Regions from separate parts of the Lactobacillus sp. B3795 genome, predicted to be linked through region 2. Evidence: a T-box and tRNA genes for the amino acid it is inferred to sense, from the RefSeq annotation. Region 2 holds a T-box; the other holds one or more tRNA genes.
What was found. A T-box is a leader RNA that pairs with one kind of tRNA and senses whether it is charged. The one in region 2 lies ahead of asnS (asparagine--tRNA ligase), so its partner is inferred to be a tRNA-Asn.

Region 1 (7,231 bases), on a different contig from region 2:
GAAACTTGAATTTCTTTTCCTACCATTGAGTTAGGGTTCTTCTTGTTTAATGCCTTAGCAGCGGTAGTGTTAATTAGGATTTCGCCATCCTTAGGAGTTGTACCGTGTTTGATATTGTCTTCATTAATAGTAGCTAAACTAGTAGTCATGTATGAAGATTGGGCAGTCTTGTTGCCATCCTTCATTTGAATACCAGTTGATGCGTAAGCTTTTTCAACGGATTTAACACCCTTTATGTTTTCTAAACGGTTAACGTCAGCATCCTTAAATGAGGAATGATCGTTAGTGTTTTTATGGGAAACTTGAACACTGTTTGGATTTACTTGAGAGTAAATTTCATGGTTAATGTATCCTCGAACACCGTTTCCAAGTCCTAGCATGAATACAACTGAGAAGATACCGATCAATCCACCAAAGATAATTAGTAAGTTACGTTTGGAGTTGTACTTGATGTTATCCCAAGTCATTTTAACGATTGATTTTAATGATAGTGATTTTGATTCTAGTGCTGGTTCGTCACTTTCTGAGTACTTATCACGAAGAGTTCTGTCTTCATCGATACGACCGTCAGTCATGTGAACGATACGAGTACCGTAATCAGCAACCTTTTGAGAGTGGGTAACAGTTAGGACTAGTTTTCCTTCCTTAGCAATGTTATCCAAGATTTGTAGGATTTCAGTTGTGTTTTCAGGGTCCAAAGCACCAGTTGGTTCATCGGCGATTAGCATTTCTGGGTCACCAGCTAAAGCACGGGCGATTGAAACACGTTGTTTTTGACCACCAGATAATTGGTTAGGGTACTTGTTGATGTGATCACTTAGACCGACCTTAGCAAGTAATTCTTTGGCGCGGGCTACTTGTTCCTTCTTTGAAAGGGTAGTCATTTCAAGTGGAACTAATACGTTATCTAAAATAGTTAAGTGACTAATTAGATTGAAGCTTTGGAAGATAAAACCGATTGTCTTACGACGGTATTCATCTAGTTGTTTGTCAGTATCATGTTTTAATGAACTGCCGTTTAGTAAAACGTCACCTTCGTATTTACTGTCCAATCCACCAATGATGTTCATTAATGTTGATTTACCACCACCGGATTCCCCAAGGATTGATACCATTTCGCCTTTTTCGAATGATAAATCAATTCCTTTTAAGACTTTGAATTCGTCTTTGCCTAGGTAGTATGATTTTTGAATATTTTTTAATTCTAAGAATGACATTATTTTCACTCCTTGTTGTTATTTAATTTGTAATGACTATTATATGCGGAAATGTATGCAAAACAATCATCAAAATGAAAGAAAGTGTTGCATTTTGAGAGAAAAATTGCAGTAAAATTAAAATTTGTCACATTTTGTAATATTACTATATCATTCCTGCAACATTAGGCGTCTATAATGCAAATCAAAGATTCATTTAGAGAAATAGGAGTGAGTATATTGATTAAGTTCAGTTTTAAATCAATATTGATGACAATGGTCGCTTCTCTTGCTTTAACAACGGGGGTTGGAGCAATTGGAAGCTTTAATACAAATGCAAGTGCAAGTAGTAAAACCGTATATGACTTGTCAGAATGGCAAGGGCGTCTAACTAATAAGAAGGCAAAGAACTTAAGCAAAGAAGTTCCATTCGCAATTCTTAGAGTTCAATACGGATCAAGTTACAGTGATAAAACATTCAAACACAACAAAGCGCTATTAGATAAGTACAAAGTACCATACGGTGTGTATTCATTTAGTAGATATAATTCATCAGCAGCTGCTGCAAGAGAAGCTCGTGACTTATACCACAGAGCACCAAATGCTAAATTTTATGTAAACGATTTTGAAGTTGCTTCAATCAGTCGTCGTCATTCAAACGCTGCGACTGCAAAATGGGTAAACACTTTACGTCCACTTGTTGGATCTAAAAAGATTCTATTCTACTCATACTTAAGTTTCATGAAGACATATGCTTCTCAAGCATTAAGTAAGTATGATGGATACTGGTTAGCTTCATACACTAAGAATGAACCATCAATTGCCCACGTATTATGGCAATACACTGATCGTCACTACTCATCTGCATTACACAAAAAGGTAGATGCAAGTAAGTTACGTGAACAAAAATCTTGGTTCTTAGGTACAGTCGCTAAGAAAGTAGCTAACAATGACGCTAACAAGGGTCAAAAGGTGGAAAACAAGCAAGGTAACACTGAAGTGAAACCTGCCGCCACATCAAATGACAAGACTGCTAAAGTTGTTAACCTAGCTGCTAAGAAAGCAACAGTTAAGAAGACAGACGTCAAGAATGAAACTGCCAAAAAAACAACTGTTAAGAAGGCAGATGCCAAGAAAGAAACTACTAAGAAGGCAAATGCCAAAAAAGCAACTGCTAAGAAGACAACTGCTAAAAAAGCAAAGAGACATGTTAAAAAAGCAAAAAAACATGTTAAAAAGGTGACTCATCACAAAAAGAAACATGTAAAAAAGTCAGTTAAGAAACACCACAAGAAAAAGCATGTTAAAAAGGTTCACCACAAGAAGAAACATCATAAGAAACATGTAGCATAAAGAAAAAGGCGATAGTCATTAGACTATCGCCTTTTTTGATCTGAAAACAAATAAAAAAACCTAGTCAAAGGGCTAAGTCTTTTTATTATGTGGAATTATAGATAATTATGAATAAAAATATGGAAAAGCAATTTGCTTTATTAGTTAACATTGGGATAAAGCTAACTTGGGATTTCTCCCAACTGCTCCGGCTGGACTCGAACCAGCAACCATCGCATTAACAGTGCGCTATTCTACCATTGAACCACGGAGCAAAAATGAGGTGAAAAATTATCTTTTTGATGAGTAGGGTTCCACTCAACTGCTCTAACTGGACTCGAACCAGTAACCTTCGCATTAACAGTGCGCCGTTCTACCATTGAACCATAGAGCAATAATATGTAGTTTGATAAAAGATCTAAGTCTTTTTGATGAGTAGGGATGCTACTCGACTGCTCTAACTGGACTCGAACCAGTAACCATCGCATTAACAGTGCGCCGTTCTACCATTGAACCATAGAGCAAGAATGAAATATGTGCTTGGAATTTAATCCAACTACTCAAAAGAGTATAAATATGTCTGCATGTGATATTTAAATGAGAAAAAAATGTGAAAGATTTTTCTATTAAATATATCAAATAACAACGATAATTTTTAACCTAAACATCTCACAAACCCAATAAAGACAGTAATCTTATGTTTTGCTTATGTAGTTATCATATCTCTGTCGTTGTTTATAATAATACACCATTATTAAAAGAATGCAACTGTTTTTTCATTAAAAATTAATAAAAAGAAAAAGCCACCAATAAAATGTTGATATAACAACGTTTTTCACCGGTGGCTTTTTTAATTATTCTAACATTTGATCTAATTCTTTGACGAAAATAGGGGTCCAACCGTAACGATATCCGGCACAGGTTGGATGAGTGTCGTCTAGCATAAAACAAGGATTTTCTTCGTTCATTTTCTTCAATGCCTTGTTGTTCCAAATGTCGATGATGGCAAAATGCCATTTTCTTTGTAATTCGAATAGCTTATCACGTAGGAATTCGTACTCAGGTTCTGGCTTTCTTAGACAGGTATAAAAGACCAATGGACAATCCCAAGTATCTTGAACGGTGGCGGCTATGTATTCAATCGCACCGATGGTAGTTTGGGTATCGAAATCTTCAGCATTGTATGACTTACTGATTCTGCCCATTTCGACACCATTTCTTTGATCGTTAGTAGATAGTTGGCAGGCAAACAAATCATAATGAGAATCAAAGTTAAGATTCTTCTTCATTCTACTAATGTAGGATTTTTCATTAATATCTGCCAATGTGGTTCCGCTAACTGCTTCCTTAATGGCGTGGACGCCATGTTCGACTCTTAAGAAGTCAACGAATGAAATCCCCTTAGCAGCAAGACCTGCTGTTACTGAGGAACCAAGGAAGACGATTTTCTTACCGTTTAGGTTGTCATCCACAAAGAAATCTCTAGATGGTTGATATATTTCGCTGTTAGCTCTTCTAATATCAATGCTTTTCTTTGATAACTTCACAAGCGCAGCGCCGGCTGCAGTGAATAGTGCAGTTTTAATCAACCCGTATTTCATTGTAATTAACCCCTCATAGTATTTTTATTATTGTCTTTAATTTTACTAGCATTTAGGGGCCACTACAATTAATAGCGGGAAACTTAATTAATATTTAAACATTTGTACAGATACTTTGTGATGAAAATATCATTTAATTAAAGAAATGATCATCATTTTGCCCATTAATATTAGAGAAAACATTAAAACAAGGGCGTTTTATAGCGATTTTAGTTGCAAATATGACTAATTCTTAATTTTTATCAAAATTATTTCATCTTTTTTTCACTTTTTTGCTAATATTGCTTGCTATATAATCGCACAAAAGGTAAAATAACTCTTGTAAATCAAATGTGATATTTCTCACAAAGTGAAGTTATATAAATATTAATTGAAAATTATTAGGAGGCCACACACTAATGAAAGTTATCGTAGTTGGTTCTTCACACGGTGGATATGAAGCCGTTCGTGGAATGCTTTTAGAAAACCCTGACGCAGAAATTCAATGGTATGAAAGAGGAAACTTCATCTCATTTCTATCATGTGGTATGGAATTATACCTTGAAGGTACTGTTAAGGATGTAAATACAGTTGCTTACGAAACTGTAGACAACGCAGAAAAAGATGGTGTACATGTATTTGTACAACAAGAAATCGCAAGTATTGATGAAAAGAACAAGTCAGTTCATGTTAAGAACTTAGCTGATGGTTCAGAACGTGATGAAAGCTACGATAAGCTAATCTTAGCTATTGGTGCTACTCCTCGTTGTTTAGACGTTCCTGGTAAGGATCTAGAAAACCTATATGCAATGCGTGGCCGTGACTGGGCAATCAAGCTAAAACAAAAAATGGTAGATCCTGACCTAAAACATGTTTTTGTTATCGGTTCAGGTTACATTGGAATCGAAGCTGCTGAAGCATTTGCTAAAGCAGGTAAGGAAGTTACTATCGTAGACCACAACCCTCGTCTATTGGGTAACTACCTAGATTCAGAATTCACTGAAAAACTAACTCAAGAATTCAAAGAAAACGGCGTTAACTTTGTTGGTAGCGTAAACGTTGCCGAATTCGTTGGAAAAGACGGTAAGGTTTCAGGCGTTAAGACTGACCAAGGTACTTTCGATGCTGAATTAGTTGTTGAAACTGCCGGTGTTATTCCAAACACTTCATTAGTAGATGGTCTATTAGACCTAGACGAACGTGGCCGTATCAAGACTGACGAACACCAAGAAACTAGTGTTAAAGATATTTACGCTGTTGGTGACGCAACAAAGGTTCCATACGCACCAACTGGTGAATTATCATCAATCGCTTTAGCATCAAACGCTCGTCGTCAAGGACGTACTGCTGCTGCTAACGCTGCTGGAAGAGAATTAAAGATGACTGCTGTTTCAGGTTCATCAGCACTTTCAGTATTCAACTACCACTTTGCTTCAACTGGTGTTAAACAAGACACTCAAGAAAAATGTGGTGTTAAGGGTGCTGAATCAGTACTAATCGAAGACTGGGCAGTTCCTCCATTCGTTTCACAAGAAGCTGGAAATGCTAAGGTTTACTTCAAGATTACCTTTGACCCAACTGATGGTCGTATCTTAGGTGGTCAAATCATGTCAACTAGAGATGTTACTGCAAACATCAACACTATCTCATTTGCAATTCAACAACATGCAACTGTATACGACTTAGCTTACGCTGACTTCTTCTTCCAACCAGGATTTGATCGTCCTTGGAACATCATGAACGAAGCTGCACAAGCTGCCGTAAGAAAGATCAACAAGTAAGAACAAAAAAGACGCTGAAATTTTTCAGTGTTTTTTAATACTAATCAGTTGACACGGTGTCACTATAAAAGTAATATATTCAAAAATGACACAATGTCACCATAAAAAAGGAGTAGTTACAAATGCCTACACAAACTTTTTTAAATTTAAATGAAGACAAGCAAAACCAAATTTTCAATGCATTGATTAACGAGTTTTCAAATCATCGTTTAATGGATGCACAAGTAGCGAGAATTATTAAAGATTGTTCAATCGCGCGCGGTTCTTTCTACAAGTACTTCGATGATATTAACGATAGTTATCAATACGCTTTAAAGAGGGTTTTAAGAGAGATTCATTTTGATGTATTCGAACAGTTGAAGGCAGAACCAACTGATTCACTTCATGCTTTTTATGTGGCAACTGAGTCTTTTATCAATGAATTGGAAAATTCTGATTACGAACAGTTTTATCGTCAATACGTCCTATTTAACCAATACGAATTAAAACATGTCGAATATGATTATAATAATCTACCAGATGACAAACTAATTTTGCTGGTTAACGGTCAAAAGATTGCGGATAGAAAAACAATCGTGTTGACCTACAAATGGGCGAGTCGAGCAGCTCATCAAACCATTCGAACTGTATTGAACGGAGGCGACGATAAACAAGCGCTATCAGATTTCTCTGATTTGTTAAAACTAATTAATAAGGGTTTAGTTAACTAGGAGGGACAACCGTGTTTTTATCACTTCGCGAAATTAAGAAGAGCAAATTTAGATACAGTCTAATTTGTTTAGTAATCGTGATGATTGCATACTTGATTTTCATTTTAACCGCATTAGCTAACGGTCTAAGCGAAGCTAATCGTCAAGCAATCGATTCATGGAATGCTGAAAAAATCGTTTTAAATTCTGATGCCAATGGTTCATTGGATCAATCTACCATTACTGCACAACAAGCTAAAAAGGCTAGTAATGACAAACGCGCTGACATCACTCAAATGAGTGCTAACGTGCAAACCGTTTCTGATGAAAATAAGGTGGACTCACAAGTGATTGGTTTGAATAAGAATCAATTCATCTACCGCGACTTAAAAATTGTCAGTGGCCACAAGTTGACCAAGGATAACGAAGTCGTAGTCGACCAAAGCCTATTGGAAACAGACGGCTATCACCTGGGAGAAAAGGTGAAGTTCAGCAGAAACGGTCATGTTTTTAAGATTGTCGGAACCGTAAAGAACAACCAATTAAACGTGGCACCGGTGATTTACGCTACCAACGATGCCGTGCAAACTGAAAAGTTTGGTACTGACGTGAACCATACAATTAGTGCCATGATTTATAGAAGCGATGTCAAG
Region 2 (7,231 bases):
CCAATAATATCCATGATATTAACGTCTTTAATCTCACTTCCACCAAGGTTACCAATTAGAATGATTTGGCCGTCCATTGCAACTGATTTGATGTTTTGTTGATAATAACTGGCACCGATGAAGTCTAAGATTAAGTCGGCACCATGCCCGTCGGTAATTCTTTGCACCTCTTCTGCAAAGTCACTATTGCGATAATCAATTGCGTAATCGGCACCATAGTCTAAACAAATATCGGTCTTCTTAGTACTAGATGTTGTAATGACGGTAGAATTTGTAAGTAGTTTAACCAATTGAATTGCGGCGGTTCCTACCCCACTGGCTCCCGCATGAATTAAGATCGTTTGATTATCTTGTAGTTTACCAATTGTGAATAATGTTTGATAGGCGGTTAGAAAGCTTTCAGGAATGGTGGCCGCTTTTTTGTAATCAATGTTGTCTGGAATTGGCATTAATCGTTCTGACGGAACAGCGATGTATTCAGCATACCCACCGTTATCTATCAATCCCATTACCCGGGTTCCTTCATTATATTTTGTATCATTTCCGTCAACGACTTCTCCAGCCATTTCCAAACCTAATACAGTTTCTTCTGGTTTAACCTTTTGATCTGCCCATAACAAATCAACATGATTAACGCCGACTGCATGAATTTTGACCAAAACATCCCCATTATTTAGTTCTGGCATCGGTGCATCTACCAATGAATTCGATTTTTTTGCGCTGGCAATATTAACCACTTTCATATATATAAACCTCACTCTTTTATTTTCATTTAAGATAGACAACGTGTCTAATCGGTGTATTTACTAGTTTCTAAAAAAATATATTAGCTACTTTTAACCCAGTGATTAAATTCATTTTATTTCGTTTAATACTTCTACTGGTATATATTAATTTTTTTACTAAACTTTTAGTTAACGATGCCGCCACATCGTGCTATTATCGACTTGAAGCTGATAACTTGATACACCTTTTCAACTCAGCTTGTTATCTTAACTTACAAACTAACTCTACATAAAAAGTGCGGCTCAATAACCGCACTTTTTTATTTTAGTGGACCATCAATAAATTGAGCGACTCCGTTTCCAAAACTCCAATCTTCATCGGTATTGGTAGTCAAGTTAATCATTAAGTCGGTCTTCTTGATGCCTAGCTTGTCTTCTAATTGTTCAGCCAAGTCGTGGTAGAACTTCAACTTCTGTTCCTTAGTTCTTGGTCTGGTAGTAAGACTAAATACAACAACGTCGTTAGTACGATCAAAACCTAGTCCGGTATCTAGAATGTTCATTTCAAAGTCTTCATGTTGAGTTAGAATTTGGTATCTATCTCCATCTGGAGCACCGAAGCAGTCTAGCATGACATGGTAAGAAATATCCATTAGTTGTTTTAAGTAATCGCGATCGTGGCCTTTGATTACGTCAATATTCATTTTTGGCATTTTGCGTTCCCCTTACATAAAATAAGTTATTTAATGAAACCATTATCCAATATGTACATATCTAATGCAATCAATACGCTTTTTTGTCTTTGCCCTACTTTTATATTGTAATTAATGTCAAAATAGTGGTAATATTTAAATGTGAAAAATAGTTAATATGATAGAACTATAAATACGGATGAGTAGTTGATGAATCTTATCAGCGAGTTAAGGATAGTGAGAGCTTAATAATACTTTCATCAATGAATAACACCTATTTGTTTTCGTTTTGAATCTTTAGTAGAGACGAACGCACATCAAAGCGTTATTTGATTGAGTGGCCTATTTATAGGCACTTTAGGTGGTACCGCGGAACTTTCGTCCTAATTTTTTGGGCGGAAGTTTTTTATTTACCGCTATTTATAGTTTACGGAAAGGCGTGAATCACATGACACAACTTAGTGTTAAGGATCTATACACTAAAGATCTAGAAGATAACACAACAGTTTCTCTTGAAGGTTCAATTAAGACCATTCGTGGTTCAAAAAACATCAGTTTTATCGAATTAAACGATGGTTCTTGCTTCAAGAGTGCTCAAATTATCGTTAAAAAGAGTAACGAAAACTTTGAACAAATCAGCAAGCTTCCAATCGCTTCAACAATCACTGTTGAAGGTGCCTTTGTGAAGACTCCAGATGCCCCTCAACCTTTTGAAGTGCACGGAGAAAAGGTAGAACTAGTTGGTCGTTCAGACTCTGACTACCCTCTACAAAAGAAGAAGACTTCGTACGAATTCCTACGTACTATCGCTCACTTGCGTCCACGTACTAATACTTTCTACTCAGTATTTAGAATTCGTTCACTAGCTGCATTTGCAGTTCACGAATACCTACAACACAATGACTTCGTTTACGTTAACACCCCAATCATCACAAGTAGTGATACTGAAGGTGCAGGTGAAATGTTCAGAGTTACAACTATGGACATGGACAACCTTCCAAAAGATGACCAAGGTCACGTAGACAACTCAAAGGACTTCTTCAAGACTGAAACTAACCTAACTGTTAGTGGTCAACTTCCAGAAGAAGCATTCACTATGGCATTCAAGAATGTGTATACTTTCGGTCCTACTTTCAGAGCTGAAAACTCACACACTCCTCGTCATGCTTCTGAATTCTGGATGATTGAACCAGATATGGCATACACTCGCCTACCAGGTATGATGGATGTTGCTGAAGGTTTACTAAAATACGTTATCAACTACGTTTTAGATCATGCTAAGGATGAACTAGAATTCTTAGATGAAAACGTTAAACCCGGTCTAATTGAAAAACTGCAAAAGACTGCTAGCGAAGACTTTGCCCGTGTTACTTACACTGACGCTGTTAAGTTACTTCAAGATGCAGATGTAGAATTCAAGGTTCCAGTTGAATGGGGAATTGATTTACAATCAGAACACGAAAGATACTTGTGTGAAGATGTCTACAAACGCCCTACTTTCTTAACTGATTACCCAAGAGATATCAAGGCATTCTACATGCGTGATAACGACGATGGTAAGACTGTTGCCGCTGCTGACTGTTTAGTACCAGGAATTGGTGAAATCGTTGGTGGTAGTGAACGTGAAGAACGTTACGATGTCTTAAACGACAAGATCAAAGAATTTGACTTAAACCCAGAAGAATACGACTGGTACGAAGACCTACGTAAGTACGGTGAAATCAAGCATTCCGGTTTCGGTATTGGTTTCGAACGTTTAGTTATGTACGTTACTGGTATGGAAAACATCAGAGATGTTATCCCATTCCCACGTGAACCAGGTAGCGCTAAATTCTAATAAGTTTTAAAAAGAGCATTCGTTTAGAATGCTCTTTTATTAAAGGAGATTTTACAATGAAAAAAGTTGGTATCATCATTGGTAGTAGTCGTCCAAGTAGAATCAGTCCGGAAATCGCAGATTGGTTAAACCAACAACTATCTTCAGATCAGTTTGAAACAGAAATCATTGATTTAGCCAAAGTTAACCTTCCCTTCTTAGATGAAGAAGAAGTTCCAGCCAAGCAGGAATACAAACAAGAACACAGTATTGAATGGAGTAACAAGATCAAATCATTGGATGCGGTCGTATTATTATTCCCTCAATACAACTGGAGTTTTCCAGCCGTCTTAAAGAATGCGGTTGATTATTTAGCTTCCGAATGGAAAAACAAGATTGTGGCGTTAGCATCATATGGAAGCCACGGTGGTCTTCAAGCACAAATGTCATTTAACATGATTGCAGTCGGATTAAAGATGCAACCTACCAGCGTCAATCCACTATTAACCATTAACGATGAAATGTTTGATGAAGACAACCACTTCAAAGACATTAACAATGCCTTCTCTTCTCAAGCATACAAGGTTGAACTACTAAAGGAAGAACTTAACCATCTTCTATAGACAAAAAAGACAAGCAGATTATTCTGCCTGTCTTTTTATTTTGCCATCAGGATTAATTTCGAAGATGCCTAAATCACCCTCGTGACCCAATTGAATCTCTTCTTTTGAAATTGCTTGGACAATAAATAGCAACTCATCAACATCAAAACCACGTGGAACCATGATTAGTTGATTATCTTCTTTGGCTAAGTAATCTGATAATGCCTTTTCAGCGTCAATAAACGTTTCAACCTTGGCTGATTGATTAACTAAATTCGTGTCTGGAAAGAAGTAACCAAACTCACCTCTAAATTTAACCTTGATTAGGTTTTTATGGCGTTCTAAAACTGTAATTACTCTACCCATGGTTTTCCCCTCAATCGTTTTTAATAATCACAATTATACCGATAATTCATGATTGTTTGAAATATTTTAGCTTTTCGCCATAAACGTTAAAAATTCTTTAAATTACGCGTCATAATGATTTCGAATCATTAGTTTGAATTATAATTAAGATAAGCCAACTAAAAGAGGTGAAATTCATGAATAGAATCAATGAATTTGATCCATTCTCATTTATTGTCGGTATCTTAGGTGTCATTGCTGGAATTATTTCAGTATCTAGACCTGATGTAGCATTTAGTACTGTCGTACTTATCGTTGCGGTATTCTCAATCATTAGAGGTATTTTCAAACTTACCCACATGACTGATATCTTCGACTCAAAGGGTTGGATCATTTTTAACAGTATTTTGGATATCTTAATCGGTATCTTAATGCTATTCAACGGTGCATTCGGAATGTTATACATTGCAATCTTCTTTGCAATCATGTTCATCCTGGACTCACTAACTGCATTATCACTTGCTAAATACGTTAAAAACGTCAGCCACGGTTACTACATTATGGATGTTATCTTTGCTATCCTAGGTGTAATCGTTGGTATTTTATTACTAATTTCTCCAGTAGCATCTGCTCTATCAGTTGCTTTCTTGGTTGGAATTTTCTTCTTAGTGAGCGGAATCTTAATGATCGTTCATTCAATTTAAATCCAATAAAAAAAGACCTGCCAAAAACTGGCAGGTCTTTTTTTATGCTTAATTATTCTAAGTGACCGATTAAGACTGCGGAAACCACAATCATTAGTAAACCGATAACTGTAAAGATGATTTCTTTTCTGTTTTTGTTTTCCTTTAGGATAATTAGACCACCTAAAGTTGAAACAACAACGTTCATTTGAGTTAATGGGAATGCGTTAGCAACACCGTTTAACTTCAATGAAGTTAGGTATGCTAGAGTACCTAGTCCACCTAGTAAACCAATGATTCCACTCTTGAGTGTAACCTTTGATTTTAGGTAACCAAATGCTTCTTTACCGTTCAATACGAATGTAACGATAACAGCACCTAAGAACATACCGAATGTTTGTGGTAGTAATCCAACTAATCCAGAAGCATTAGTAATTCTTGGGAATACTGAACATGCAGTGTAACCAAATGATCCAATGATTAGTAGAGGCATACCAGCCTTGTAATCAAGCTTCTTTCTAACAACTCCCTTGTCCACGTAACTGGTACAAGTAGTTCCTAGAATTAATAGTGCGATACTTAAGAAACCAATTAACTTGGCTAATGGAGAACCCCATTCACCGAAGAAGATAACCCCACAAAGTGGAATTTCAATTAATTGAAGACCAGTTGAAATAGGCATTGCAGTAGAAACGTTCATCTTAGTGAATGAGCTAAATTGCATGTATTGAGCAACGGCCCATGCAACCCCACCTAAGAATGGCCATAGGAATTCTTGGAATGAAATCGCAGGTCTAGTAAATAGGTAGATAATAATACCAATTGCTAATTGACCATATCCAGTTCCTAACACTTGTTCAACAGGTTTACCACCAAACTTAGTAGCGATTAGTGGTCCTACCCCCCATAGAAGAGCGGGTAATATTCCGATTAAGATATCCATCTTAACACTTCCTTTTTATACTCTGATTATAATTATAATATCTATTTTCATTTTAATGAAGTAAGTCGAAAGTGACTACTCCACCATTTAACATTTTTCATTATACATTTATCCTAATGCATAGTAAAGCGCTTACATAAAAAATTACCATTTTTACTTTCTCTTAATATTTCAAGCCGTTTTATAACTTCGACCAAATAAAAAGCCAACTATGAAATGCATAATTAGCTCGTTACTTTTATAAATCGTGATGTTTCTTTAGGTAGTAAATCATCCAGTAGATAATGGCTACGGTGATAACTAGTGTGAAGAACCATGACCAACTACTGTTAGCGAATGGTAAGACGTTAACGTTCATCCCATAGAATCCACTAATAATTGGTGGAATTGCTAGGATTAATGACCAAACAGTCAACACCTTCATAACATCGTTTAGGTTGTTATTAATGATGTTACTGTATGTATCTTCAATTTGACTAACAATTTCGTCTAGCACGTCGAACATGTACTTACTTTCCTCGTATTCAACGGCGACATCGTCGATGTGTTGATCTTGACGTTGGTTAAATGAAATTGGAATTTCAAAGTTATCACTAGACTTTTGTAGTTGATTGATTGACATGATATTGGCAGCGGTAGCTGTCTTTAGGTATACCAAGTCATTCTTTAGAATCGCAATTTCGTTTAGATGTCGATTGTTAACACTATTCTTACTACGCTTGTTTTGTAGATTTTCAACAGATTCATTGATTTGATCTAGCTTGTTCATGTATGGTTTGTTGATTCTTTGTAGCATGTTAAACACCATATCAAACTTGTTACATCTAGTTTCTTGTTTGATACGGTATCTTGAATCACTCTTTGTGATAATTAAGTCATTTGTAAACGCAATGACAACCGGTGAAGTTTGTACGTTTTCATCTTGTCCACTGATTAGCGCGCGCATAATCATGACGGAGTACTTCTTAACCGGGTCATATTCAAAACGTGAATGTTCATGGGCATCTAGCATATACCCTTTTAAGATATTTGGTAGTTTGTAGTCATCGATGGTTTCAACAACTTCCTTGGTGTTGGCATCGACCATTTCAACCCATGTTGAATCAGTTAGTTGATGAATTTTAATCAATTAAATTGCCCCCTTTTATTTCGCACGTCAATATATTTTTATTATTCCAGTATCACTTTCATCAGTCAAACCATAACATTAATCTTAAAAAAAATTTATGATATACTTTTTTAAGTATAAATATAGGAAAGGAACTGATTTATTATCAGCAATTATATTAAAGTCGCACTATTGATGGCTTCAAGTCTATTCATGCAATTTCTAGATGCGACAATCGTAACAACCGCTTTACCGTACATCGGAAGAAGTCTTAATGTTCCTACTTCTTCTCTTTCACTAACGGTAAGTATCTACTT

Region 1: it has a tRNA-Asn gene. The T-box ahead of asnS (asparagine--tRNA ligase) is inferred to sense a tRNA for this amino acid. The anticodon was not compared.

What each region holds. Positions count from the first base shown of each region.
Region 1 covers NZ_JAFNPE010000014.1:189,743-196,973, forward strand. The annotation lists gene J3U50_RS06185 (ATP-binding cassette domain-containing protein) at 1-1,217, opposite strand, end outside; gene J3U50_RS06190 (GH25 family lysozyme) at 1,437-2,549, shown strand; tRNA gene J3U50_RS06195 (tRNA-Asn) at 2,732-2,803, opposite strand; tRNA gene J3U50_RS06200 (tRNA-Asn) at 2,851-2,922, opposite strand; tRNA gene J3U50_RS06205 (tRNA-Asn) at 2,981-3,052, opposite strand; gene J3U50_RS06210 (SGNH/GDSL hydrolase family protein) at 3,383-4,129, opposite strand; gene J3U50_RS06215 (FAD-dependent oxidoreductase) at 4,528-5,889, shown strand; gene J3U50_RS06220 (TetR/AcrR family transcriptional regulator) at 6,012-6,599, shown strand; gene J3U50_RS06225 (ABC transporter permease) at 6,611-7,231, shown strand, end outside.
Region 2 covers NZ_JAFNPE010000006.1:123,675-130,905, forward strand. The annotation lists gene J3U50_RS03920 (NAD(P)H-quinone oxidoreductase) at 1-743, opposite strand, end outside; gene J3U50_RS03925 (tautomerase family protein) at 1,046-1,438, opposite strand; T-box leader at 1,598-1,806, shown strand; gene asnS (asparagine--tRNA ligase) at 1,866-3,254, shown strand; gene J3U50_RS03935 (NADPH-dependent FMN reductase) at 3,311-3,856, shown strand; gene J3U50_RS03940 (hypothetical protein) at 3,875-4,201, opposite strand; gene J3U50_RS03945 (HdeD family acid-resistance protein) at 4,378-4,884, shown strand; gene J3U50_RS03950 (GRP family sugar transporter) at 4,937-5,806, opposite strand; gene J3U50_RS03955 (magnesium transporter CorA family protein) at 6,045-6,935, opposite strand; gene J3U50_RS03960 (MFS transporter) at 7,110-7,231, shown strand, end outside.